2 regions of the Streptomyces sp. CA-106110 genome follow, and region 1 is predicted to be linked to the other one. Evidence: predicted binding sites of a transcription regulator. Region 1 holds the regulator's gene; the other holds the start of a gene.

Evidence for each region. The regulator HspR, encoded in region 1, represses chaperone genes until heat shock. The targets are predictions, from matches to a motif close to TTGAGNNNNNNNNNCTCAA.
Region 2: lon (endopeptidase La) is a predicted target of HspR. The motif match lies at 7,334-7,352, and genes of this name have one in related genera.

The regions. Positions count from the first base shown of each region.
Region 1 covers NZ_JBNJNB010000001.1:5,951,707-5,962,800, forward strand. The annotation lists gene ACQEXA_RS27410 (sugar ABC transporter substrate-binding protein) at 1-886, opposite strand, end outside; gene ACQEXA_RS27415 (heat shock protein transcriptional repressor HspR) at 1,451-1,903, opposite strand; gene dnaJ (molecular chaperone DnaJ) at 1,908-3,077, opposite strand; gene grpE (nucleotide exchange factor GrpE) at 3,117-3,776, opposite strand; gene dnaK (molecular chaperone DnaK) at 3,773-5,620, opposite strand; gene ACQEXA_RS27435 (low molecular weight phosphatase family protein) at 5,832-6,533, opposite strand; gene ACQEXA_RS27440 (polysaccharide biosynthesis tyrosine autokinase) at 6,530-7,999, opposite strand; gene ACQEXA_RS27445 (LPXTG cell wall anchor domain-containing protein) at 8,343-8,972, shown strand; gene ACQEXA_RS27450 (DUF4012 domain-containing protein) at 8,983-10,860, shown strand; gene ACQEXA_RS27455 (glutaminyl-peptide cyclotransferase) at 10,853-11,094, shown strand, end outside.
Region 2 covers NZ_JBNJNB010000001.1:4,521,661-4,532,754, forward strand. The annotation lists gene ACQEXA_RS20805 (nitrate- and nitrite sensing domain-containing protein) at 1-1,944, opposite strand, end outside; gene ACQEXA_RS20810 (protein phosphatase 2C domain-containing protein) at 2,303-3,091, shown strand; gene ACQEXA_RS20815 (MarR family winged helix-turn-helix transcriptional regulator) at 3,138-3,644, opposite strand; gene ACQEXA_RS20820 (lysozyme) at 3,895-4,713, shown strand; gene lon (endopeptidase La) at 4,885-7,311, opposite strand; gene ACQEXA_RS20830 (GNAT family N-acetyltransferase) at 7,582-8,376, shown strand; gene ACQEXA_RS20835 (rhomboid-like protein) at 8,411-9,184, opposite strand; gene ACQEXA_RS20840 (spermidine synthase) at 9,455-10,141, shown strand; gene ACQEXA_RS20845 (response regulator transcription factor) at 10,254-10,991, shown strand; gene ACQEXA_RS20850 (HAMP domain-containing sensor histidine kinase) at 10,988-11,094, shown strand, end outside.

The DNA of each region.
Region 1 (11,094 bases):
ACTTGTACACACTCATGTACTGCTCGCCCGAAAGGATCCGCTGCACCGCGTCCAGCGCCGCGTCCTGTCCGGTCACCGGCGGGATCTTGGTGGCGCCGGCCTCCTTCAGCGCGTCGATGATGGCGCCCGCCATGCCGTCGTTCGCGGAGTAGACACCGGTGATGTTGCTCAGCCCGATGGCCCGGATCGCCGCCTGCATGTTCGCCTTGGCGTTCTCCGGCTTCCAGTCCTTGGTGTCGAACTCCCCCGCCTTGGGGATCTTCACCTTGTCCTTGAGCTCGCTCAGCGCACCCGCCTTGAACTGCGCGGCGTTCGGGTCGGTGGGCGAGCCGTTCATCATGACGATCGTGCTGCTGGAGGCGTTGGAGCCCAACTTGTCGACGAGGGCGCGCCCCTGCACCTGGCCGACCAGCTCGTTGTCGAAGGAGATGTACGCGTCGATCGGGCCCTGCGCGAGCCGGTCGTAGGCGATGACCGGAATGCCCGCGTCCTTCGCCTTCTGCACACCGGGAGCGATGGCCTTGGCGTCCACCGCGTCCACCAGGAGCACGTCCACCTTGTCGGCGATCATCTGGTCGAGCTGCTGGTTCTGCTTGGCCGCGTCCGCGTCGGCGTTCTCGTAGACGACCTTGCCCTTGTCGTCGGTAAGGGAACGGACCTGCTTCTCGATGATGGGGTAGTCGAACTTGTCGTACCGGGGGTTCTCCTTCTCGGGCAGAAGGAGACCCACTGTGATGTCGTTGCCCTTCTTGGGGCTCGCGGAGCTGCTGCCCCCGCCGACTCCGTCGATGACGCCGCATGCGGCGAGCGAGATGGCCGACGCCGCGGCGGCCAGAGCTATCGCGGTACGACGCACAGCGGTCCTACGGGTGGTACGAGCGTTCACATCAGAAGCCTTCCGGGCGTGGGAGCAGCGTTGCGACCCAGGTGGCTGAAAGCCAACGCGGGGACGGTATGCAACGTCAAGAACTACCGGTTAACGAGATGGCAACAGCACTCGGGTGGAAGTCAAGTGAAGACCAAGGCATAACGGTGCGAGGACGGTTCCCAAACCTCCGTGTGATGAAGATTTCGCCCGCCACCTGCGGGGATCCGGAAACCGACGAACCGTCAACTTGTTGACCACGGAGTGTGGTTCACCACCTCACTGCAAACGTGATCTACCTCACGTTCCGTCGGCCGAGTCACCGCCTGCCGCAGTCGCCGTGCGCCAGGAGGAGTCGAACCGCGCATCCTCCGGGCCGCATGCGGCAGTTCGCCATCAACGGCACGTTTCCGGGCATATCGAAGAAGACGGACCACTGCCGCGCGATCGAAACGGAAGCCGGGAAGGCCGTGAGGACCTCGGCCTACGGCATCCGGGACCGGCTCCTGGCTCCGGCTTCTGGCCCTTGCCGCACGCGAAGGGGCGGCACCGGAAGAGTTCCGGTGCCGCCCCTTCGGTATGACCTCAGTCGGTCTGCTGCTGCCGCTTGGGCCGCCACACCACCAGCGCGCTGGTCTGCTGCACCTCCTGGTACGGCACCAGGTCACGGCGGTACGAGGCGTGTACCGCGGCCTCGCGCTGGCGCATCGTCGCCGCCGCGCCGTCCAGCGCGGACTGGAGCTCGGCGACGCGGGCCTGGAGCGCGATGACCTGGTTCTCCAGTTCGATGATGCGCTTGATGCCGGCCAGGTTGATGCCCTCGTCCTGCGACAACTGCTGCACCTGACGGAGCAGTTCGATGTCGCGGGCCGAGTAGCGCCGGCCCCGGCCGGCCGTGCGGCCGGGGGACACGAGTCCCAGGCGGTCGTACTGGCGCAGCGTCTGCGGGTGCAGTCCGGAGAGCTGGGCCGCCACCGAGATGACGTAGACCGGGCTGTCCTCGGTCAGTTCGTACGGGTTGCGTCGACGGCCGTCCATCTCGTCATGCTCCCTTCGCCGCCTGGAACAGCTCCGCCCGCGGATCCTCGCCCGCGGTCGCCTCGCGATACGCCTCAAGCGCGTCACGAGCTTTCCCCGACAGGTCCTTCGGGACACTCACCTCGACGGTGACCAGCAGATCGCCGCGGGTGCCGTCCTTGCGGACCGCGCCCTTGCCACGGGCACGCATGGTGCGCCCGTTGGGCGTGCCCGGGGGCAGCTTCAGCGTCACCGGGGGCCCGCCGAGGGTGGGCACCCGGATGTCGGCGCCGAGCGCCGCCTCCGCGAACGTCACGGGCACGGTCACCGTCAGGTTGTCGCCCTTGCGGCCGAAGACGGGGTGCGCGTCCACGTGCACGACGACGTACAGATCGCCGGCCGGGCCGCCCCGCTCGCCGGGACCGCCCTTGCCGCGCAGCCGGATGCGCTGCCCGTCCGTGACGCCCGCCGGGATGCGGACCTGCATCGTCCGGGACGACTTCGCCCGGCCGCTGCCCTTGCACTCCAGGCAGGGGTGCTCGGCGATGAGTCCGCGGCCCTTGCAGTCCGGGCAGGGGTCGGTCAGCGAGAAGCCGCCGCCGGAGCCGCGCGCCACCTGGCCGGTGCCGACGCAGGTCGGGCACACACGCGGTGTGCCGTTCTTGTCGCCGGTTCCCGAACAGGCCTTGCACGGCGCCTGCGAGGACATGCGCAGCGGTACCGTCGCGCCGTCCACCGCCTCCATGAAGCTCAGCGTGACCTCGGACTCGATGTCCTGGCCGCGCCTCGGCTGCGTACGCGTGCCCGCGCCGCCGCCGCGGTTGAACAGGCCCCCGAAGACGTCACCGATGCCGCCGCCGAAATTCCCTCCGCCGGCGCTCCCCTGGCCGCCGAAGAGGTCGCCGAGGTCGAAGTTGAACGAGCCACCCGCTCCGGGACCGGGGCGGAAGCCGCCGTTCCCGAAGAGGGTGCGGGCCTCGTCGTACTCCTTGCGCTTCTTGGGGTCGCCGAGGACGTCGTTCGCCTCGGAGATCTCCTTGAAACGTTCCTCCGCCTTGGCGTTGCCCTTGTTGGCGTCCGGGTGGAACTCGCGGGCGAGCTTCCGGTACGCCTTCTTGATCTCGGCCTCAGTGGCGTCCTTGGGGACGCCGAGGACCTTGTAGTAGTCCTTCTCGATGAAGTCCTTGGTGCTCATCCCCGACGTCCCTCCTTCCCTACGCCGCATGGGTGTACGTCAGCCCTCGTCCGGGCCACCGCTCTCCTTGTCGTCGCCCGCCTCGCCCGTCTCCCCGGCCTTGACCGTCTGCGCCCCCGGCTGCGGCTCGGCGACGGCCACCCGCGCGGGGCGGATGGTGCGCTCGCCGAAGCGATACCCGGGCTGCAGAATCGCCACGCACGTCGTCTCCGTGACGTCCGGCGCGTACGAGTGCATCAGGGCCTCGTGGATCGTCGGGTCGAAGGGCTCGCCCTCCTTGCCGAACTGCTGCAGACCCATCTTCGCCGCGACGGTCTCCAGCGACTCGGCGACGGACTTGAATCCGCCGACGAGCTCGCCGTGGTCCCGCGCGCGGCCGATGTCGTCGAGCACCGGCAGGAGCTCGGTCAGGAGGTTCGCGATCGCGATCTCCTTGACCGTGATCCGGTCGCGCTCGACGCGGCGACGGTAGTTCTGGTATTCGGCCTGGAGGCGCTGGAGGTCCAGGGTGCGCTCGTTGAGCGCAGTGCGCACCTGGTCCAGCTGTGCCATCAGACCGGCGGTCTGTGTGTTCGCGTCCCCTGCCGGGGCCGCCGCCTCCTTCGGAGAGGAAGAGGCGGCCTGCGGCTCGGCGTCATCAGGGGTGGCGCCGGAGGGGACGTCGGGCTTCTCCTCGAAGCCCGGGGTCTCCTCCGTCACGCGGCACCGTCCTTACGGTCCTCGTCGACGATCTCGGCGTCGACGACATCGTCGTCGGCCTTCGCCTGGCCGGCACCGGCGTCACCGGCACCGCCCGCGGCCTGCGCGGCCTGGGCGTCGGCGTACATGGCCTGGCCGAGCTTCTGGGAGACGGCCGCGACCTTCTCCGTGGCGCTGCGGATCTCGGCCGTGTCCTCGCCCTTGAGCGTCTCCTTCAGCTCGGCGACGGCGGCCTCGACCTCGGTCTTGATCTCGCCCGGGACCTTGTCCTCGTTGTCCTTGAGGAACTTCTCCGTCTGGTAGACGAGCTGCTCGCCCTGGTTGCGGGTCTCGGCGGCCTCGCGGCGGCGGTGGTCCTCCTCCGCGTACTGCTCGGCCTCCTGGCGCATCCGGTCGACCTCGTCCTTCGGCAGCGAGGAGCCGCCGGTGACGGTCATCTTCTGCTCCTTGCCGGTGCCGAGGTCCTTCGCCGTGACGTGCATGATGCCGTTGGCGTCGATGTCGAAGGACACCTCGATCTGCGGGACACCGCGCGGGGCCGGCGGCAGACCGGTCAGCTCGAACATGCCGAGCTTCTTGTTGTACGCCGCGATCTCACGCTCGCCCTGGTAGACCTGGATCTGCACGGACGGCTGGTTGTCCTCGGCCGTGGTGAAGATCTCGGACCGCTTGGTCGGGATCGTGGTGTTGCGCTCGATGAGCTTGGTCATGATGCCGCCCTTGGTCTCGATACCGAGGGACAGCGGGGTGACGTCGAGGAGCAGGACATCCTTGACCTCGCCCTTGAGGACACCGGCCTGGAGCGAGGCGCCGATGGCGACGACCTCGTCCGGGTTCACGCCCTTGTTGGCCTCCTTGCCGCCGGTCAGCTCCTTGACGAGCTCGGCGACGGCGGGCATACGGGTGGAGCCACCCACGAGGACGACGTGGTCGATCTCACCGATGGAGATGCCGGCGTCCTTGATGACGTTGTGGAACGGCGTCTTGCAGCGCTCGAGCAGGTCGGCCGTCAGCTGCTGGAACTGAGCCCGGGTGAGCTTCTCGTCCAGGTGCAGCGGGCCCTCGGCGGACGCGGTGATGTACGGCAGGTTGATCGAGGTCTCGGTGGACGAGGACAGCTCGATCTTGGCCTTCTCCGCAGCCTCACGCAGGCGCTGGAGGGCCATCTTGTCCTTGCCGAGGTCGACGCCGTGGCCGGCGGCGAACTGCTTGACCAGGTAGTCGACGACGCGCTGGTCCCAGTCGTCACCACCGAGGTGGTTGTCACCGTTGGTGGCCTTCACCTCGACGACGCCGTCACCGATCTCCAGGAGGGACACGTCGAAGGTGCCGCCACCGAGGTCGAAGACGAGGATGGTCTGGTCGTCCTTGTCGAGGCCGTAGGCGAGGGCGGCCGCGGTCGGCTCGTTGACGATGCGCAGGACGTTGAGGCCCGCGATCTCACCGGCCTCCTTGGTGGCCTGCCGCTCGGAGTCGTTGAAGTAGGCCGGGACGGTGATGACCGCGTCGGTCACCTTCTCGCCCAGGTAGGCCTCCGCGTCCCGCTTCAGCTTCTGCAGGATGAACGCGGAGATCTGCTGCGGGTTGAAGTCCTTGCCGTCGAGCTGGATCTTCCAGTCCGTGCCCATGTGACGCTTCACGGAGCGGATGGTCCGGTCCACGTTGGTGACCGCCTGACGCTTGGCCACCTCTCCGACGAGCACCTCACCGTTCTTGGCGAAGGCGACGACGGACGGCGTGGTCCTGGCACCCTCGGCGTTGGTGATGACGGTGGGCTCGCCGCCTTCCAGAACGCTGACGACGGAGTTAGTCGTGCCCAGGTCGATGCCGACCGCACGTGCCATTTCGATTCCTCCAGCTGACTTGAGTGGAACAGGCTCAAGGATGCACGAGGGATCGGTGCGGCGTCAACAGACCTGAGTCGAGCAGACTCAACTTTGGTCCGGGGCCGCTCGGCAACCAGGGAAACACCCTGCGTGGCAGCCCTCCGGGGACCACGCCAGGGGCCCGGACACCGCGACCAGCAGGACCGCCGCACGCACCGGACCCGCGCCCTCAAGCGCTCGCGCCACCGCTGCCCAGCAGCAGGGCCAGCCGGCTCACCGCCCGGTCGATCTCGCGGGCGCAGTCGTACAGCACGTCGTGCGGCTGCGCCCAGGGGTCGGGGACGTCGTCCTCGGCGGCGGCGACCGGGGCGGTGGCACCTCTGCGGGCGGCCACGACTGCCACCACTCCATCGAAACCACCCGCAACCCCGAGGTCTTCCCCGTCCATCATCCCGCCGGACACCGCCCACCGCCCCGCACCGCCCGCAGCACTGCCAGCCGCCGTGCGCAGGCCGTCCACGGCACCCGTGGCGACGGAGTCGTCCACGGCGACCGCGGCGTCCCGGGCCCGCGCGCCGTCCACTCCCCCGGCGGCGAGACGGACGAACTCCTTCAGCGTGAAGCAGCGGCGCATCGCCGACGGCGCGAGCCGCACGGCCGCCTCCCGGTGCTCGCGCGCGAGCCCGAGCACCAGAGCCGCCTCAGCGACGAGTTGCGCGGTGAGCGGGCGGGCCGAGAACCCGGATCCGTCCCCGCCCAGCCTCTCCAGCACGGCCCTCGTGGAGTTCTCCATACCGGGCCGGGGCCGCGCCTCGGTGCCCGCGCTCTCCGGCCGCACGGCCGACCCGGGCGGGAGCCGCGCGGCCAGCAACCGCTCGGCGAACACCGAGCGGTGCACGTTGCCCGTGCAGACGAACAGGACCCGGGTCATTTCTCACCCGTGCGCCGCGTCGCCGCGGGCGCGACGGCCTCCTCCCCGGGGGCAGACGCACGAGGTGCGGGCAGCTCGCCGTACCGCCCGTAGGCGCCGTAGCGGCCGTAGCCGTAGCGCCCCCCCTTGGGAACAGGCGCCATGCTGAAAACCGTGCCGAGGACGCGGACACCCACGCGCTCCAGCGACTGGGCGGCGGTGCGCACCTGGTCCCGGCTGGTCTTGGCCGCGCGGACGACGAGCAACGCACCTTGAGCGAGCGAGGCGAGGCCGACGGTGTCGGCGACCGGCAGCAGCGGCGCGGTGTCGACGATCACGACCTCGTAGGTGCCGGCCAGCTCGCGCAGCACCTCCTCCATGCGTGCCGAGGCCAGCAGTTCCGTGGGGTTCGGCGGTACGGCGCCGGCGGCGAGCACGGAGAGCCGGCCGGCCTGCTGCATCACCTCCTCGATACGGGCCTGCCCGATGAGCACCGTGGTCAGACCGGCGTCCTGGACGAGGCCGAAGGCCGGGGCCACACACGGCCGGCGCAGGTCGCCGTCGACCAGACAGGTGGACACGCCCGCCTCGGCGAGCGACAGCGCGAGGTTCACGGCGGTGTTGGTCTTGCCCTCGCCCGGCATGGAACTCGTCACCACGATGATCCGGGGCGGGTCGTCGACCTGTGAGAACTGCAGGTTGGTGCGCAGCTTGCGGAAGGCCTCGGCGCGCCTCGAGTGCGCGTCCACCGTGACGAGCGGCCGCTTGGGGGCGTTCCTGTCGTACGGGATCGTGCCGAGGCCGGGCAGTGCGGTGAACTCGCCGAGCGCCTCGCTCGCCTTGAACGTGGTGTCGAGCGTCTCGCGCAGGGCGACGATCCCGGCACCGAGCAGCAGGCCGCCGAGCACGCCCGCGGCCAGGTTCACCATGGGCCGCGGCGAGACCGGAACGGTGGGGGCCACGGCCTCCTGGGTGATGCCCAGGGAGACGGGGGAAGTGCCCGCAGCGGTGCGGCTCCTGACGGGCCGTTCGGAGGTCACCGCACGCTTGGGCGTCTCCAGCCGCTCGACGACCGCACTGAATCGCGTCGCCACGGCGTTGGCGATGCGCGCCGCCCGCCGGGGAGCGGTGTCCCGCACGGTGATGTCGATGAGCACGGTGTTGAGCGGGGCGACGGCCGTGATCCGGGACGCGAGCTCCTCGGGCGTGGTGCGCAGCCGCAGCTTCTGCACGACGAACTCCGTCACCTGACGGGTCGTCACGATCGCGGCGTACGACTGCACTCGCGCCTGCGAGAAGCTCTGCCCCTGGTTGAGCTGGGTGGTGTCCTCGCCGGTGCGGGTCGCGACGAAGAGCTGGGTCCTGGCCTCATAGACCGGGGTGCTCAAGGCCGTTGCGGCGATCGCCGCCCCGATTGCGAGAACCAGACAGACCGTGACGGTCGGCCAGCGTCTGGCAAGGGCCTTCAGGAAACCGTGGAGATCCAAACTGCACCCATCATAGAACTGACGAAATCAGTTGAAATGCCGTCTTACTTCCCGTTTCGCACCGCCGACGATAGGGACTCATCCACAGCGAAGGGGGGAGCCACCCCCGCACGGGCCCGTCGAACGCCCCTGTCGACGCACATCGCCGCGTCACCCCGTCGGCGCGACCGCTTGGGCCATCGAGAAGCGAGCGCTACCCCATCCGGTCACTCCTGAGCGACGCCCCGTCAGCCGATGTAGATATGTCCCATTTATTCGATGTATCTAGATCTTGATGACGGCCGACGCGCAGCCGCCTGGCCCGGACTGAAGTCGAGAAGAGCGAAGAAGGAGAGTGAAGAAAATGACGACATCGCCCAGATGGCGGGTCGCGTTGGCATCGGCAGCATCGGTTGCCATGCTCATCGCCGCACCGCTGGCAGGGGCGCAGGCCGCTCACGCGCAGCCGTACCCGCCGTCCTCGGCCCTGGGCCTCGACCTCACCACGATGGCGCGGGGACAGCAGCTGCACTTCCACACCGCCGCGGGACTGTTCCGTTTCCGGCAGAGGGTCCTGGCGATCCTGGAGTCGACGCCGATCATCCTTGGCCGGTTCCATGCCCACCACGACGGATCCGTGTCCGGGACCGTGACCATCCCGAGGAGGGCCCCGGCCGGCTGGCACGTCTTCCGGCTCGCCGCGGACCATCCCGACATCAGCCTGGGCGCCACCATCTACGTCCTGGGCGGGACGGCGACCACCCCCCCGGGCGGGCACAACGCAACCGGCGGAGGACGCAACGGGTCCCAGGGACGCGGCGCGACCGGCGGCACGGTGAGCTACCGGCACCAGAACCAGCACGTGAACCAGAACCGCAGCAGCCTCGCAGCGACGGGCGACGACCAGGCCCTGGCACTCGGCGGCACCGCGGCGGCACTGCTCCTGGCGGGTGGTGGCACGCTCCTGGCCGTGCGTCGCCGCCACGGCTCATGACGGACAGTCGATGACGGAGCAAGACATCCGTATGGCGGAAGCACGGCGTCCCGGCACCGGCCGGGACGCCGTCGCCATGCCCGGATCCGGCGGTTCCGGCGACCGGGCACCACACCGCCCTCGAGCACTCAGGATTGTTCTGCTGACCGCTGCGCTGATCCCGCTGGCCTGCGCCGTCTGGATCGGCATCACCGGACTGTTCGCCCGCCAGGAACTCCTCGCCGCCCAGCGGGACCTCGACGCGCTGCGGCACTCGCTGTCGCCCAGAGCCGCCTCCGGCGCGGCGACCGCGTCCCCCTCACAACGGCTGCGGCTGGTGCAGTCCGCCGCCGTCCACGCGGCTCGGGCGCGCCGTCTCACCTCCGGACCGGCCTGGGACGCGGCCGCCGAGGTCCCCTACTTCGGCAGCCCGGTCACCAGCATGAGTGGTACCGCCCATGCGGTGGACCGGCTGACCCGCAGGGTGCTGACCCCGCTGATCGGTGTCCTTCCGGCGTCCGCCCCGGGCGGAAGCGGCGGCGGGATGGCCCAGGCCGTGGCGGCGCTGCAGCTGTACACGCCGTACCTCGCCCGGGCCGCGGACGTCACCGCCGGGGTGCGGGCTCAGGTGGACGCCCTGCCCCACTCCACCTGGCTGCCCGAGGCCGACCGGGCCCGTGCCGATCTGAAACAGCAGCTCGACCATCTCGCCCCCGTGATGACCGACGTCTCCCTGGCCGCCCGTGTCCTGCCGCCCATGCTCGGCATGCAAGGGGAGAGACGTTACTTCCTCGCGTTCCAGAACCCGGCCGAGGCACGCGGCACCGGAGGTCTTCCGGGCGCCTTCGCCGTGCTGCGGGCCGACCGGGGCCGGCTGTCGTTCGAACGGTTCGGCAGCACCGAGATGGCCAAGGTGAAGTCGGCCGTCGACCTCGGATCGGAATTCAAGACCCAGTACCGGGCCAGCAACCCCACCAAGGTGTGGGCCAACTCCAACATGAGCCCGCACTTCCCCTACGCGGCCCGCATCTGGGCAGCGGCTTGGCAGAAACACACCGGCGAAGACGTGGACGGGGCGATCGCCGTCGACCCGGTGGTGCTGAGCCGCCTCCTGCGGGTCACCGGCCCGGTCCGCATGGCCGACGGCACCAAGCTCACCGCCGACAACGTGGTGGACCTCACCGAGAGGTCCGGCTACGCGGAGTACCACGACGTCATCAAGCGCAGGGACTTCTTCGTCGACGCGGCCCGTGTCGCTGCCGGCGGGGTGCTGGGGGCGCTCGACGACGCACGCCGGCTGCCCGCGCTGCTCGTCGCCGTGGACGACGTCCAGCGGGACGGACGGCTGAAGGTGTGGAGCGCCCACGAGGAAGAGCAGAGCCTCATCCAGTCCCGCCCTCTGGCGGGGACGCTCCCGGAAACCGCCGGCCCCTTCGCCGGACTGGTGGTGAACAACAAGGCCGGCGGCAAGCTGGACTACTACCTCGACCGGAGCCTGGTCTGGGAAGCGGGCGGCTGCGCCGCCGGCGGCCGTCCGGTGACGGTGACCGTGACCCTGGCCAACCGGGCGCCGACCGCAGGTTTGCCCACCTCCGTCACGATGAGGTCCGACTACCCGCTCTACCGCACCCGGCCCGGGGACAACCGGCTCCTGGTCTCCTACTACGCCGGGGTCGGAGCCACCTTGAGCAGTGCCACCCTGGACGGCCGGCCCGCGCTGCTCGCGCCGGGCATCGAGCGCGGCCACTCGGTCTTCACACTGGACCTGGAGCTGCCGGCCGGCTCGCAGCGCACCCTCGTGCTCCACTTGCGGGAGCCGAGCGCCGAGGGCACCCCCACCCTGCTGCGGCAGCCGCTGGCGACACCGCTGCGGGCCACGCTGAAGCCGGGAGTCGGCTGCTATGTCTGAGCGCGTACGCCGTGCGACGGCCGAGCGCGTGCGCCCCGGGGCGGCGCGGCCTGTGCGCTGCGCCGCGGCAGCCGTGCTCGCCTCCGTGCTGCTGCTCGCGTTCCGTCCCGCGGGGGACCGCACCCCCGGCGTCGCGGCGGACCCGGCTGTCAGTGGGCGGCGGGCCTCCGCCCACCGGGTCGAGCGATTGCGGGTCAAGGTGCTCGAGGTCCTGCCGCACGACCGGCGCGCGTT
Region 2 (11,094 bases), 1.4 Mb from region 1:
CTGGTCGTAGGGGTCGTCCGGGTCGAATTCGGCGAGGCGGGTGTTGAGCCGGCTCATCCGCTCGCCGCTCATGCCGATGCCCTCGTCCTGCACGGAGAGCATCACCTCGCCGCTCTCCAGCAGCCAGCCGGAGATTTCGACGGCGACGTCCGGCGGCGAGAACGAGGTGGCGTTCTCCAGGAGCTCGGCCACCAGGTGCGAGAGGTCGTCGGCGGCGAAACCGGCGAGGTTCGCGTGCGGCGGCAGCGCGGCGATCCGGACGCGCTCGTACCGCTCGATCTCGCTGACCGCCGCGCGGACCACGTCCACGAGCGGCACGGGTCCGGCGTGCTGCTGGACGTGCTCGGTGCCGGCCAGGACCAGGAGGTTCTCGCTGTGCCGGCGCATGACCGTCGCGAAGTGGTCGAGCTTGAAGAGCGTGGAGAGCCGATCCGGGTCCTGCTCGCGCTCCTCCATGCTCTCGATGACGCCGAGCTGCCGCTCGACCAGGCCGAGGGTGCGCAGGGCGAGGTTGACGAAGGTGGAGTGGATGCTGTGCCGGACCTGCTCCAGGTGGGCGGAGGCCTGGGTGAGTTCGTTGCGCAGCCGGGAGCGTTCGTCGGCCATGGTCTGGCGCTGGCCGACCAGGTGCTTGCGGTCGGCCTCCAGCGTGTTCAGGCGCTCCTGCAGTGCGACGGCGTGCGCGTGCAGGGCGTTGACAGAGCGGACGACCTGGGCGAACTCGTCGTTGCGCCCCGTGAACTTCACCGGTTCCTCGGCGGCCGGGTCGGCGGCGACGCGGGCCGAGCCGATACGGAGGACGGCGAGCGGGCGGGTGAGGCCGCGGGCCATGCCCGTGGCGATGCCGACGGCGATGAGCATGAGCGCGCCGAGGACGGCGATGCGGATCTCCAGCGCGGTGACATCGTCATCGCGCAGATGGGCGAGGTCCTTGCTGCGGCCCTCGTAGAGCGAGGACTCGACGCCCCGCATGAGGTCGACGCGGGCGGAGAGCGCCGCCTCGACCTTCTTGGAGCTGAGACCGAGGTCGCTGTCGGAGAGGGTGGGCTGGTCGGTGAGGGCCTTGAGGTACTGCTCGGCGGAGGTGACCTCGGGGCCGTTGACCGTGGAGTCGTACGAGTTCCGGGCCGCGGCGGGCGCTGTGTCGTGGAAGTCGGCGACGGCCGCGTCGGAACGCACGGCGGCCTGCTGTGCGGCGGCGGTGAGCGCGTCGCGCTGTTTGGCGTCGGCGTCCGAGGAGCTGGTGGTGGTCGTAGGCAGGCCGGTGATCGGGTCGATCGTGGTCTGGGTGGTGCGCGGGATGTTCAGGGCCGCGAGGAGCAGTCCTCGGGCGGCGGCCGCCTGCTGCACCCCCCTGTCGAGCTCGGCGAGCGCATAGGCGCCGGAGCCCGCGCGCGGCGGGATCTTCCCGGCCAGCTGGTCGGCGAGGGCGTGCAGCTCGGTGATGGCGGCGGAGTACGCCTGGTGCGCCTCGAGGGCGCTGCTCTTGCCGACGAGCGCCGCCCTGCGTACGGAGCCCACGTCGTCGAGGTCCTTGCGCAGCGCCGCCGGGAGGTCCGGATCGGCGCGCAGGTCCTCGATCTCGCGGTCGACGCTGGCGCTGCGCTGCTCGGCGGGCGTCGCGGACTTGGGGCGCCCGGCGGCCACCCACGAGGTGACCACGTCGCGCTCGTCGGCCAGCGAGTGGGCGAGGACGAGCGCGTCCTGTGCCTGCTCCGTGAGCGTCACGAGGCTCTGGGAGTCGCTCAGCTGTCCCGAGGCGGCGATGACGCTCGGCGCCCCGGCGCCGGCGATCGCCGCGGCGACCACGGCGACGGCGACAATCAGCCGGTTGCGCACATGGGCGGGACGGCCACTGCCCGCGGACCCGGACGAGGCGTTCCGTTCGGGGGTCGTCTGCTTGCCTGTGCGCCGAGGCCGCTTCATCTGCACCGGTGCTCGCATTCCTGACTCGTTAACCCATGGGCCCGGGTGACGGTCCGTCTACTGGGGCGTCGACCCGGTACGACGGTTTTCGACCCTCCCAGTGCCGGTGGGCAGAGGTCTCGCTTCGCCTGACCCGCCACCCGAAGGAGTGAACATCGGCGGGGAGTTGGCGGCAAGTTCCCCGAGCCCGCCCGGGGGCCCCGTACGGCGGGCCGGTTGGACGTCGGCGGCGCACTTTGGCAGTATTCGCCACCACGCTCCACCGGAGCCGATCATTCCGTACCAAACCAGGCGCCTGACCAGGCCGGTCGCACCCTTTCGGCGACCGTTGCCAACCTCTGGTGGACCTTGTGAAGGGCTCGTGCAGACTGGCCGAATGCGTACTGAACTGATTTCCGAGCCCGGCGACCCGGCCCGCCCCAACGAGGACTTCGCCGCACTCGCGCTTCCGGCTTCAGGACAGGGTGGGGCGCTGGTCGTCCTGGACGGCGTGACTCCGCCGCCGGCCGACTACGGCTGTCTTCATTCCGTCCACTGGTTCAGCACACGACTCGGCGGGGCACTGACCGAACTGTCCGTTTCCCGCCGGGATCTGACCCTGGCGGAGATCCTGTCGGCCGCCGTCAGACGCACCGCCGACACCCACACCTCCACCTGTGACCTTTCTCACCCACGCACACCCCAGGCGACCGTGGTCCTCGCCCGCTGGTCGCACGCCACGGTGGAGTATCTGGTCCTGTCGGACTCGGCCCTGCTGATCGAAGCCCCCGACGGCACGGTCACCGCTCTCCTGGACGACCGCCTCGCCCGCATACCGCGCGCCAGTCTGGCGACGGACGCGATCGCGGACGCGACGGTCCGCAACAAGGAGGGCGGTTTCTTCACGGCGGCCGCGGACCCGTCGGTCGCCGCCCGCGCGGTGACGGGCGAGCTGCCGCGTGCGGCGGTACGCACGCTCACGGCCCTGACGGACGGCGCGACCCGCTGGACGGAGAAGTTCCACAAGGGCGACTGGACGGATCTGTTCTCGCTCGTGCGCAAGGAGGGGGCGGCGGCACTGGTGGAGCGCGTACGGACCCTGGAGGCCGGCGACCGCGAGGAGCGGGCGTACTTGGGCCGCAGCAAGACGCACGACGACGCGACGGTGGTGTACGTGGAGCTGTGAGCGGCTCGCGGGGAGCCGTGCGGGGTCCGAGCAGGCCCCGAGCAGGCTATTTCTCCATGCTCTGGTTCAACTGGTTCAGCAGGCGGGCCAGTTCGGCCACCTCGCGCCGGTCCCAGTGGGACAGTTCCCGCACGTACAGCGCACGGCGCGCCTCACGCACGTTTCCCACCCGGGTGCGGCCCTCCTCGGTGAGGTGGACCAGCCACGCCCGGCCGTCCGCCGGGTCCGGCTCCCGGGCCACCAGGCCCAGGTCCTCCAGGGCGCGCAACTGGCGGGACATGGTGGCCTTGCCGACGCCGATGTAGGCCGCGAGCTCCGTCGCACGCTGCCGGCCGTACTCGTCCAGGCGCACGAGCAGGCCGTACGCCGCGGGCTCCAGGTCCGGGTGGACCTCTCGGGCCATCTCGCCCTGATTGGCCCTCGCCCGTCGCAGGAACACCGTCAGCTCACGCTCCAGGGAGAGGAATTCCCGGTCCGCGCCGCCGCATTCCAGACCGCTTTCCGGCACGCCGGAGTCGCCCCCGCGCTCCTCGCCGTTTCCATGCTCGTGCACGTCAGTACCCCTGCCCCGGTTTCCCGTTCCTGAAAGTTTCCGCCGAGCATCGCCATTGCCGCAGCTCCGCCAGTATTTCGCAGGCTTAGACCAACGGCGTTCTCCGACCCCTCTTCCCAGCCCGGGTCCACGTGCCTAGCTTCGTTGACGGCCTCTGGCATGCTCACGCCATTGTGCAGCCGAGACCGGCACTCCCCACGCGCCCGGCCCGCCCGGGCGTCTCCCCCCACCGAGTCACCCGGAGGCTCGTATGCCCGTGCACAGACCCGGATCGTTCCGGCAGCCCGGCCTGCTCGCGGCCGGAATCCTGCTCGCCCTGCTGTCCCTGCTGACCGCCCTCCCGGCCCACGCCGCGGGCACACCCGCCCGTGGCACCGCGTACATGGGCATGGGCGTCCTGGCCCACGACGGCCGAGGCGGCGCGCCCGCACCCAGTCTCGTCGCCCAGACGGAAGGCGTCGACGTCTCCGGCTACCAGGGCAACGTCGCCTGGTCCACGCTGTGGAACAGCGGCGTGCGTTGGGCGTACTCAAAGGCGACGGAGGGGACTTACTACACGAACCCCTACTTCGCCCAGCAGTACAACGGCTCGTACAGCATCGGCATGATCCGCGGCGCGTACCACTTCGCCACCCCGGACACCACGAGCGGCGCCGCCCAGGCCAACTACTTCGTCGACCACGGCGGCGGCTGGTCCGGGGACGGAAAGACGCTGCCGGGCACGCTCGACATCGAGTGGAACCCGTACGGGGCGGCCTGCTACGGCAAGTCGGCGAGCGCGATGGTCAGCTGGATCGCCGACTTCCTGAACACCTACCGGGCCCGTACCGGCCGGAACGCCGTGATCTACACGGCCACCAGCTGGTGGACCCAGTGCACCGGCAACTACGGCGGCTTCGCCTCGGCCGACCCGCTATGGATCGCCCGCTATGCCGCCGACCCGGGCACGCTGCCGGCCGGCTGGGCGTACTACACGATGTGGCAGTACACGTCGTCCGGACCGACGGTCGGGGACCACGACAAGTTCAACGGCGCCCTCGACAGGGTCCAGGCACTCGCCAACGGCTAGCGCCACAGACCCCCGGCCGGGGCCCGGGGAGCGATCCCCGGACCCACAAGGCACCAGCGCACTCGACAGAGTGCGGGCACTCGCCGACGGCCGACGTCCCCTGAGCGGTCGCACGGGAAGGCCCGGGCCTCCCTCACGGAGCCCGGGCCTTCTTTCATCCCGCGACGTCCGTCACGCCGCCACGGGAACCTCGGGCGCCGCGTCGTTCGTGGCCGGCGCGAGCGCCAGTTCGAGGACCTGGCGGACGTCGGTGACGGCGTGGACGTCGAGCTTGTCCAGCACCTCCGCCGGCACGTCGTCCAGGTCGGGCTCGTTGCGCTTCGGGATGATGACGGTCTTCACACCCGCCCGGTGAGCGGCGAGCAGCTTCTGCTTCACCCCTCCGATGGGCAGGACACGGCCGGTGAGCGAGACCTCGCCCGTCATCGCCACGTCCGTACGCACCAGGCGGCCGGACAGCAGCGAGGCGAGTGCGGTCGTCATCGTGACGCCCGCGCTCGGTCCGTCCTTGGCGACCGCGCCCGCCGGGAAGTGGATGTGTACACCCCGGTCCTTCAGGTCGCCGACCGGCAGCTCCAGTTCGGCGCCGTGTGAGCGCAGGAAGCTCAGCGCGATCTGCGCCGACTCCTTCATCACGTCGCCGAGCTTGCCGGTCAGCGTCAGGCCTGCCGCGCCCGTCTCCGGATCGGCCAGCGACGCCTCCACGTAGAGGACGTCACCGCCGGCGCCGGTGACCGCGAGACCGGTCGCCACGCCGGGGACCGCCGTGCGCCGCTCGGCCGGGTCCTGGGCGGACTCGGGCACGTGGTGCGGACGCCCGATCAGGCCGCGCAGATCCTCGTCGCGGACGGTGAAGGGCAGCTCCTTCTCGCCCAGTTCGTGCTGGGCCGCGACCTTGCGCAGCAGCCGCGCGATCGACCGCTCCAGGTTCCGTACGCCCGCCTCCCGGGTGTACTCGCCGGCGAGCTTGCGCAGCGCGCCCTCGTCGAGCGCGACCTCGTCCTTGTTCAGGCCCGCCCGCTCCAGCTGGCGCGGGAGCAGGTGGTCGCGGGCGATGACGACCTTCTCGTCCTCGGTGTAGCCGTCGAGGCGGACCAGCTCCATACGGTCGAGCAGGGCCTCCGGGATGGCTTCGAGGACGTTCGCCGTCGCGAGGAACACGACGTCGGACAGGTCGAGTTCGACCTCGAGGTAGTGGTCGCGAAAGGTGTGGTTCTGGGCCGGGTCGAGGACCTCCAGCAGGGCGGCCGCCGGGTCGCCCCGGAAGTCGGAGCCCACCTTGTCGATCTCGTCGAGCAGGACGACCGGGTTCATCGAGCCGGCCTCCTTGATGGCGCGGACGATACGGCCGGGCAGGGCGCCGACATAGGTACGCCGGTGACCGCGGATCTCGGCCTCGTCGCGTACACCGCCGAGCGCGACCCGCACGAACTTGCGGCCCATGGCGTGCGCCACCGACTCGCCGAGGCTCGTCTTGCCCACACCGGGCGGCCCGACCAGGGCGAGAACGGCACCTCCGCGCCGCCCGCCCACGACCCCCAGGCCGCGGTCGGCGCGCCGCTTGCGCACCGCCAGGTACTCGGTGATCCGCTCCTTCACGTCCTCGAGGCCCGAGTGCTCGGCGTCCAGGACGGCCTTGGCGCCGAGGATGTCGTATGCGTCCTCGGCGCGCTCGTTCCACGGCAGCTCCAGCACCGTGTCCAGCCAGGTGCGGATCCACGACCCCTCGGGCGACTGGTCGCTGGACCGCTCCAGCTTGTCGACCTCCTTGAGCGCGGCCTCGCGGACCTTCTCCGGCAGGTCGGCGGCCTCGACCCGGGCCCGGTAGTCGTCGGACTCCTCGCCCTCCTTCGCGTCGCCGTTCAGCTCGCGCAGCTCCTTGCGGACGGCCTCCAGCTGACGGCGCAGCAGGAACTCGCGCTGCTGCTTGTCGACGCCCTCCTGGACGTCCTTGGCGATGGACTCGGCGACGTCCTGCTCGGCGAGGTGCTCGCGCAGTTGCTCAGTGGCGAGCTTGAGCCGGGCCACCGGGTCGGCGGTCTCCAGCAGCGTCACCTTCTGTTCGGTGGTCAGGAACGGCGAGTAGCCGGAGTTGTCGGCGAGCGCGGAGACGTCGTCGATCGCCTGGACACGGTCCACGACCTGCCAGGCACCGCGCTTCTTCAGCCAGCTGGTGGCGAGGGCCTTGTACTCCTTGACCAGTTCGGCGACCTGGCCGGGCAGGGGGTCGGGAACGGTCTCGTCGATCCTCGTGCCCTCGACCCACAGCGCCGCACCCGGCCCGGTGGTCCCGGCGCCGATCTGCACACGGCCGCGGCCGCGGATCAGGGCGCCCGGGTCGCCGTCGGCCAGCCGGCCGACCTGCTCGACCGTGCCGAGCACACCCGTGCCCGCGTACGTCCCGTCAATGCGAGGAACCAGCAGAACCCTGGGCTTTCCGGGCTCCGACCGGGCGGCGGCCTGGGCGGCCTCGACCGCAGCGCGCACCTCGGAATCACTCAGGTCCAGCGGAACCACCATGCCGGGCAGCACGACCTCGCCGTCGAGCGGCAGCACGGGCAAAGCAAGCGGTGTGAACGCCGTGGACTCAGCAGCCATGATCTCCCCTTCGGCAGTCAAGTTGAGCTACACGGACTCAATGTCCAGGAGGATTCGATTGTTCCCCAGGGGACGTTCGCTCTGAGCGATCAGGCCTGCCACCTCCGTTGACGGCACGTCAGGCCGGGTGGGAAGCGGTGCCGATGTCGTCCCAACGCCCTCGGGAGCGCAACGCTTCCCGGCCGAACGGCCGTCGTGCCCGCGCACCGCCGGGCAGCTCGACCGTCCGGCAGTCGCCCCGCCCTCCGCCGCCCGCCGTACGGTCTGCTCATGACAGAATCGGAGATCCTTCTCGCCGCCTACGACGACCAGATGCGCGGTGCCCCGCCGAGCCCTCCCGCAGGAGTCGCCCACGAGTACGACGGCCCGCTGCTGCGGATCGTCGGTCAGTTCCGTGGGCTCGTCAGCGGGCCTCGCGACCTCGGGGTGTACGGGGCCGAACTCGACCGGCTGATCGTCCGGCAGCGCGACTACTTCGCCGCCCGCGGCGAGGCGGTGGAGTGGAAGACGCGCGGGCACGACACCCCGGCCGACCTCGTGGACCGGCTGCGCGCCGCCGGCTTCGTGCCCGAGGACCAGGAGACGGTGGTCATCGGGCGCACCGCGGACCTGGCGGTACGGCACCCGGTCCTCCCGGAGGGCGTCACGCTGCGCCGCGTCACGGCCGAGGCGGACATGCGCCGCATCGCCGCCATGGAATCGGCCGTCTGGGGGGAGGACTGCGGCTGGCTCGCGGACGACCTGACCGGCCGGGTGGCCGCCGCGCCGGACGAGATCGCGGTTCATGTGGCCGAGGCGGACGGGGAGGTCGTCTCGGCGGCCTGGCTGGTGTTCCGCGAGGGGACCGAGTTCGCGAGCCTGTGGGGCGGCTCGACGCTGGCCCGGTGGCGGGGCAAGGGGATCTACCGGGCGCTGGTCGCGGTGCGTGCCGCCCTCGCGGCGGAACGCGGCGTCCGCTACCTCCAGGTGGACGCCTCCGACGACAGCGCCCCGATCCTGCGCCGTCTGGGCTTCCGGGCGGTGACCACGACAACGCCCTACGTGTGGACACCGCCGGAGCGCTGACCGAACCGCCGAACCGCCGGACCGGCGGGAGCGGCTACCGGGCGGGGGCGGCCTCCTGGGGCCTCTTCCGCCACCGCCGCACCAGCGGCCACATGGCGATCCCGATGGCCAGGGACATCAGATGGCCCCAGTTGCTCAGGGGGTCCGTGAACGCGACGAGGTCCTGGAGCAGTATGCCGCCGAACACGATGAGCACCGCCCAGCGCAGCCATGGCCGCAGCAGGCCGGTCAGTGCGCCGAGGCTCGCCGCCACGCCGAAGCTGATGCCGTAGTCGAGGCGGTGCAGGGAGCTGTCGGGCAGTTCGCCGACCAGTACCCACAGACCGACCGGGAGCTCGGTGGCCAGGGTCGCGAGGACGTGCCCGAGCAGGAAGACGACGACCGTGCGCCGTCCTCCTATCCGCCGCTCGAGCGCGGTCAGCACGAACAGGAAGACCAGCGTGTACGAAGAGGTGATCCCGCCCGCGATCCACAGCGCGCTGGCGATGAGCACCGGCACCGGGGTCCGCACCAGATGGGCGACGTCGGTGCTGGACTGCTGGTACAGGGTGTGCACCAGGGCCGGGTCGGCGTACGCGGCGAAGAGCGAGGTGACGGCGAGGACGGCGGCGTACCCGAAGGTGAAGGGGGTGGCCACGGGGTTCGGCAGGAGCAGCCAGGGACGCGGGCCCGCCTTCGGCGCGGGCGGGCAGAGGGCCGGAAGGGCCGGCTGGGATGCCGTGCGCTGGCGCGGCATGCCGTCAAGGAATGGCGCGCCCGTCCCCGGGGCCGTGAACGTGGCGTCAGCCGCCGAGACCGTGCGTTCCAAGGCGCGGCGCTCCTTCCGTCACGCACCACCCTTGGCGTCGCAGGGGTCGCTGTCTATGACCGACGCCACCACCGTCCCGATTTCAAAGCAACTTCTCAGACGCCTCGCGCGTCCGGCCCAACCGCGCGAACGGATGTTCGCGCCCTAACGGCGGTCGGGCCAGGTCACGACGCTGAGCGCGCCGGGTCCGGCGCACCGAGCCGGGGAAGGGCGTACCCGCCCGACCAAAATCGGTCGTCAGCAGCAGATCGCGTCACCAGAATGTGACCCATGGCTCATCCGTACGACACCTACGACGCCCCAGAAGTGCTCGACCGCCGCTCGGGCCCCTACGGCGAGGTGGTGCTGCGGCGCCAGGGCGGACTGCTGCAGATCATCGCCAACGGCTGCTTCCTGATGGACACCTCCGACGGGCGCTCGGAGCGGCTGCTCGTCGACGCCGCCCGCGACGCCCTGGACCACCGCCCCCGGCCCCACGTGCTGATCGGCGGACTCGGCGTCGGCTTCTCGCTCGCGCACGCCGCGGCGGACACCCGCTGGGGAGGGATCACGGTCGTCGAACGGGACCAGGCCGTCATCGACTGGCACCGCGACGGCCCACTGTCCGCCCTGACCGCGGACGCGCTGGCCGACCCGCGCACCCGCCTCCTCGCAACGGATCTCGTCGCATACGTCAATGAGACATCGGACACGTACGACGCACTGTGCCTCGACATCGACAACGGGCCCGGCTGGACCGTCACCGACGACAACGAAACCCTGTACTCGAGGGCAGGACTGGCAAGCTGCGCACGCCTGTTGAGGCCCGGAGGAGTACTCGCTGTATGGTCGGCGCAACCCTCTCCGGAATTTGAAGGAACCCTCTGGAATGCCGGGTTCCAGCAGGTCCGTACCGAAGAGGTCCCGGTTGCCCGGGGCGTTCCGGACGTCGTGCATCTTGCTGTCAGACCTGGATAGCCGACCGGCGGTAACTCCCCGTACGCTGCATCCCTGACGCGGATCATTCAAGCGTCAAACGCAGTCATGGGATCACCCCACGGATTCCGGAAAGCAACCCCAGGGGCGGGCGATGGAGCAGACACACACCGCACACAACGGCACGACGGCGACCCCGGGCGCGCAGCGGCGGGTTCTGGTGGTCGAGGACGACCAGACGATCGTCGACGCCATCGCCGCCCGCCTGCGCGCCGAGGGATTCCTCGTGCAAACGGCCGGCGACGGCCCGGCAGCGGTCGACACGGCCGAGGCCTGGCAGCCCGACCTGCTGATTCTCGACATCATGCTGCCGGGCTTCGACGGCCTGGAGGTCTGCCGCCGCGTGCAGGCACAGCGCCCGGTACCGGTGTTGATGCTCACCGCGCGCGACGACGAGACGGACATGCTGGTCGGGCTCGGCGTCGGCGCCGACGACTACATGACCAAGCCGTTCTCGATGCGGGAGCTGGCGGCGCGCGTGCATGTGCTGCTGCGCCGGGTCGAGCGGGCCGCACTGGCCGCCGCCACCCCGCGCACCGGCATCCTGCGCCTCGGTGAACTGGAGATCGACCACGCACAGCGCCGGGTCCGGGTGCGCAGTGAGGACGTCCACCTCACGCCCACCGAGTTCGACCTGCTCGTGTGCCTGGCGAACACCCCGCGCGCGGTCCTGTCCCGCGAGCAGCTGCTCGCGGAGGTCTGGGACTGGGCCGACGCCTCCGGCACCCGCACCGTGGACAGCCACATCAAGGCCCTGCGGCGGAAGATCGGCGCGGAACGCATCCGTACCGTGCATGGCGTCGGCTACGCGCTGGAGACCCCGACGCCATGAGCGGCGAGCCGTCGCCACGGAGAGGCCCCGGGGAGCCCTGGGGCGGCGTTCGCCCGTTCTCGGTCAAGACCAAGCTGGGCGCACTGGTCGTCATCTCGGTGCT